2 regions of the Allobosea sp. GW821-FHT10B12 genome follow, and region 2 is predicted to be linked to the other one. Evidence: riboswitches for the same ligand, from Rfam matches in the RefSeq annotation. Region 2 holds a riboswitch; the other holds the start of a gene.
What was found. Region 2 has a riboswitch for glycine ahead of AC07O0_RS20080 (D-amino acid dehydrogenase). Riboswitches for the same ligand answer to the same signal wherever they lie in the genome.
Positions count from the first base shown of each region.

Region 1: it holds a riboswitch for glycine, as region 2 does, so the genes downstream of both, gcvT (glycine cleavage system aminomethyltransferase GcvT) here and AC07O0_RS20080 (D-amino acid dehydrogenase) in region 2, are expected to answer to the same signal.

Region 1 covers NZ_JBWKNL010000001.1:491,407-493,792, reverse strand. Annotated here, with positions in the region: gene gcvH (glycine cleavage system protein GcvH) at 1-166, opposite strand, end outside; gene gcvT (glycine cleavage system aminomethyltransferase GcvT) at 193-1,341, opposite strand; glycine riboswitch at 1,399-1,497, opposite strand; glycine riboswitch at 1,502-1,601, opposite strand; gene AC07O0_RS02360 (hypothetical protein) at 1,677-2,294, opposite strand; gene AC07O0_RS02355 (invasion associated locus B family protein) at 2,291-2,386, opposite strand, start outside.
Region 2 covers NZ_JBWKNL010000005.1:514,710-517,095, forward strand. Annotated here, with positions in the region: gene AC07O0_RS20080 (D-amino acid dehydrogenase) at 107-1,351, opposite strand; glycine riboswitch at 1,400-1,502, opposite strand; glycine riboswitch at 1,503-1,602, opposite strand; partial or broken gene AC07O0_RS20085 (ABC transporter ATP-binding protein) at 1,815-2,386, opposite strand, start outside.

The DNA.
Region 1 (2,386 bases), on a different contig from region 2:
CGACGGCGGCTTCGCCGCCCTTGCTCAGCGCCTTGCCGATCGTCGGCAGCTCGACGAAGACGACGTCGCCGAGCTGGCCCTGGGCGTAGTCGGTGATGCCGACCGTGCCGGTGTCGCCCTCGATGCGGATGTATTCGTGGTCCTTGGTGTAGCGGGTCTCGGCCATGGTTTCCTCCGACGAAACAGGTGGGTTCAGCGCTTGTAGCGGTTGGGGACGAAAGGCATCGCGGCGATGGTCGCCGGCAGCGGCTTGCCGCGAACGATCAGGTCGAGCTTGGTGCCGGGAGCCGAATGCTCCCTGGCGACATAGCCCATGGCGCAGGGGCCGTTCAGGGTCGGGCCGAAGCCGCCCGAGGTGACCTTGCCGACGATGGTGCCGTCGGCGGTGGCGATCTCCGCGCCCTCCCGGGCTGGAGCGCGGCCTTCCGGCAGCAGGCCGACGCGGATGCGAGCCGGCTTCTCGGCGAATTCGCGCTGGATGCGGGCTGCGCCCGGGAAGCCGCCCTCCTCGCGCCGGCGCTTCTGGATCGACCAGTTGAGCGCCGCCTCGACGGGGGAGGTCGTGGTGTCGATGTCATGGCCATAAAGGCAGAGGCCCGCCTCGAGACGCAGCGAATCGCGGGCGCCGAGGCCGATCGGCTTGACGCGTGCGTCGAGCAGGAGCGCATCCCAGATCTCGCCGATCCGGTCGGCCGCGGCGGAGATCTCGTAGCCGTCCTCGCCGGTATAGCCGGAGCGGCTGACATTGGCCTTGACGCCACCGAGCTTCAGCGTGCGCAAGGTCATGAAACCCATCTCGGCCGCTTCGGGATTGAGCGCCGCCAGCGCCTCCTCCGCCTTCGGCCCCTGCAGGGCGATCAGGCCGCGATGCTCGGCCTTGACCAGTTTCACATTGGCCGGCAGCCGCGCCTCGATATGGGCATAGTCCTCGGTCTTGCAGGCGGCGTTGACGACGAGCAGCAGCGCGCCGTCCTCGTCCGGATCGGCCGAGCGCGTCACCATCAGGTCGTCGAGGATGCCGCCCTCCTCGTTCAGCAGCTGCGAATAGCGCTGCTTGCCCGGCGGCAGGTTGACGATGTCGGCCGGGATCAGCGCTTCGAGCGCGCGCGCCGTGGTCTCGTGGTCGGGGCCGACGAGGAAGGCCTGGCCCATATGCGAGACGTCGAACAGGCCGGCGCTTTCGCGCGTCCAGTTGTGTTCGGCCATGATGCCGGCCGGGTACTGCACTGGCATGTCATAGCCGGCGAACGGCACCATGCGCGCGCCCAGCGTGACATGGCGGGCGTGCAGCGGCGTCTTGAGCAGCGGCTCGGTGCTTGCAGTTTCGGCTTCGGCAGCCATGGCATCCCTTCCAGAGTCGAGCGCGAGCCCCGGACGGATTCGTCCGGAGCGCGCCCCCTCTGTCTCGGGACCTGAGAGATTTCCCCGCCCGGCCGAAGCCTGAGGCAGGTTACCCCCGTCGGTGGGCGAGCTTCAAAAGCCCGCCGCTTTCCAGAGCGCCAATTCCCACGCGGTCCGTTTGCCTGAGCGTTTCCGGGGCGGTTGCGCCTTCGGCGCCGGCTCCGGACAGGTCCGGCTCCGGTCTCTCCCGCGGGGATGATGCGGCTGAGCCAGCAATAGACGAGCGGGAGGCCGAGTCAATCGGCCCCCTGCCTCAGTTCACGGCAGCGTGCCGCTTATCTGCGCCGGCGCCGCGCCGGCTCCGCGCCGCCGGGACTCAGGCCGACGATGATCTCGATTTCGCCGGAGCCCGCCGGAACGCTGATATTGCTCTCGACATGCGAGAAATCGGCGCCGGTCTGGCCGCCGGGGATGGCGCCACCGACGCGGGAGCTGCGGCGCGCGATGACCTGGTTGTTGCGCGTCACCTGGGTGAACAGCGTCGCGCCATAGCTCCCCGGGCCGCCGGCCGGGCCGATCAGGATACGGCCTTCGACGCCGACCTTGAGGGTGAAGGCACCGTCTTTCCCCACAGGCGTGCATTCGCGCGCGACCGTGGTGATCGAGACCTGGCTGCGCAGGCTGCCGCTGTCCGGCCCCGACTGGGCGCGGATCGCGGCACCGCCATCGGAGATGATCACCTGCGGGCAGATGAAGTTGGTGTCATCATCGGTCGGCAGTTGGTCGACTGGCGGCGGCGTGGTCGACTGGAACATCAGGATATTGCCGAGCTTCTGCGCGGAGCTCGGCTCGCCGGTGCTGGATGAACCGGAAGAACCGCAGCCGGCGAGCGCGAGCGCCAGAGCAGCAGGCAGAGCGAACCGGCCGACGCGGCCAGCGAAGCGATCAATCACGGCAAAGCCTCCACACCGGGACCGAATCCGTTGAGCGAAACCGGGATTCCGACCCCTTCCTCGGGCGTCTGAAACACGATGAATGTGGCGCT
Region 2 (2,386 bases):
GCCGTCCTGGGCTCGCGCTTCTCTCCTGCAACAGCATGGTGCTGCCCCTGGAAACCGGGCGGGCCTGGACGCAGCAGCGCCAGCCCGCCCGGCTTCGGAGACCCGTTCAGGCGACGTTCCGCCGCGCGGTAACCAGCGCCGCAACGGCATCGGCCGTCGCCGCCGACAATGTCCAGCCGAGATGGCCGTGCCCGGTGTTGTAGAATACGCGCGGATTTCGCCCGCGCGCGACCCGCGGGAGCATGTCGGGCATCATCGGGCGCAAGCCGGCCCAGGGCGTGACCTGGCGCGTGCTCATCCCGGGGAAGTGCTGGCGGCACCATTGCACCAGCGGCTCGATCCGCGCCGCCCGGATGTCCTTGTTGTAGCCGTTGAACTCGGCGGTGCCCGCCACGCGAAAGCGGGTCGCTCCCAATCGGCTGGTGACGATCTTCGCCCGGTCATCCAGCAGGCTGGTCCACGGCGCGGCCTGCTGGTCGGAAGCTTCGGGGAGATCGACTGTGATCGAATACCCTTTGACGGGGTAGACATTGACGTGATCGCCGAGACGGGCAGCGAGCTGGCGCGACGCGACGCCGCCGCAGATGACGATACGGTCGAACCGGTCGACCTGCGCGCCGGCCTCCCCGGTCTCCTCCACCGGCTTCCAGCTCACCCGCACGGCATCGGCAGCGTCGTGCTCAATCGACAGAACCTCGCTTGACAGGCGCATCCGCACACCCCGCCGCACGCAGGCGTCGGCCAGACCGGCCGTGAATTTGTGGATGTCGCCGGTGAAATCGGACGGGGTGTAGAAGCCGCCGTGGAACTCGCCCTTCAGGGCCGGCTCGATCCCCCGGATTTCCTCCGGCGTGACGGCCCGGCGCTCGAGCCCTCCCCTGGCGAGCAGCGTCGAGACCCGCGCCGCCGCCTCGAACTCGGCCTTGCCGTGGTAGAAATGCAAGATCCCGCGCTCCTCGCAGTCGAAGGCAATGCCCTCTTCGCGCGCCATCTGCATGAGATGGGCCCTAGCCTCGATCGCCAGCCGCGCGGTGGTGAGCGTGTTCTCCTCATATTTCGGGATCGAGGCGATGAACTGCGCCATCCAGGACAGCTTGTGCCAGGACGGCTTGGGATTGACGAGCAGCGGGGCCCCTGGCGTGAACATCCACTTGATGCCCTTCAGGACCGTGGCCCAGCTGTTCCAGACCTCGGCATTCGAGGCCGAGAGCTGGCCGCCATTGGCGAAGGAAGTTTCCATCGCGGCGTAGGGCTGGCGGTCGAAGACCGTGACCTCGCAGCCGCGCCGGGCCAGATTGTAGGCGGTGGTGATGCCGGTAATGCCCGCGCCGATGACGGCGACGCGCGAGATGTCGGATGTGCTCATAGGTGCTCCTGCCCGCTCCATGCGGGTCGTCAGCACCCCCTCTGTCATTGGCCTGAGAGCTTCATCGCGCCCAGTCATTGGGCAGGCGATTTTCACCATCGGCGCAGGACTGCCGTCCTGCTTTTCAGAGTCTCAATCTTCGGCAGCGGTACTTTTGCCTGAGAGTTTCCGGGGCGGTTGCTCCGTCGGCGTCGCGTCGGCCCGAAAGCCGAAACGATCTCTCCCGCTGCAGCAAATGCTAGTACTCCAGCAGCTTGTGTCAATAGCGGCTCGGCGCCCGACAAGGGAGGCTGATCGAGAGGGCTAAGCGAGCGACCGCAAGGCGCCGTGATAAATCCCTAGCGCTCCACTACTTCAATTTGCCGGCTTATTACTTTTCAACTCGATACACTCATGAGGCCGCGAGACATTCTCGCGGCCTCATGAGTGTAAGATCAGACGGCCTTTCTCACGCCACCTTGGCGATGACGGGCTTTGTTTCCCATTCCTCGCCCCAGATCATGACGGCGTGTCCTGGCGAGACCTCGCGGTACTGGCGCACCGGCGGGACGTAGTCGGCCGGGCGGATCGGGCTCTTGATCTCGTCGTTCGAGACAGGGCGCTTCTGCAGCCGCCGGGCGGGATCGGCGATCGGCACCGCCGCCAGCAGCCGCTTGGTGTAGGGGTGCTGCGGATTGCCGAAGATCGCCTCGCGCGGCCCGATCTCGACGATCTCGCCGAGATACATCACCGCGACGCGGTGGCTGACGCGCTCGACCACCGCCATGTCGTGCGAGATGAAGAGATAGCCGAGGCCCATGCGCGCCTGCAGGTCGAGCATCAGGTTGACCACCTGCGCCTTGACCGAGACGTCGAGCGCCGAGACCGCCTCGTCCGCCACGATCAGGCGCGGCTCGACCGCGAGCGCGCGGGCGATGCAGATGCGCTGGCGCTGGCCACCGGAGAACTCGTGCGGGAAGCGGTTCGCCATCTCCGGCAGCAGGCCGACGCGCTTCAAGAGGTCGGCGACCTTGTCGCGCG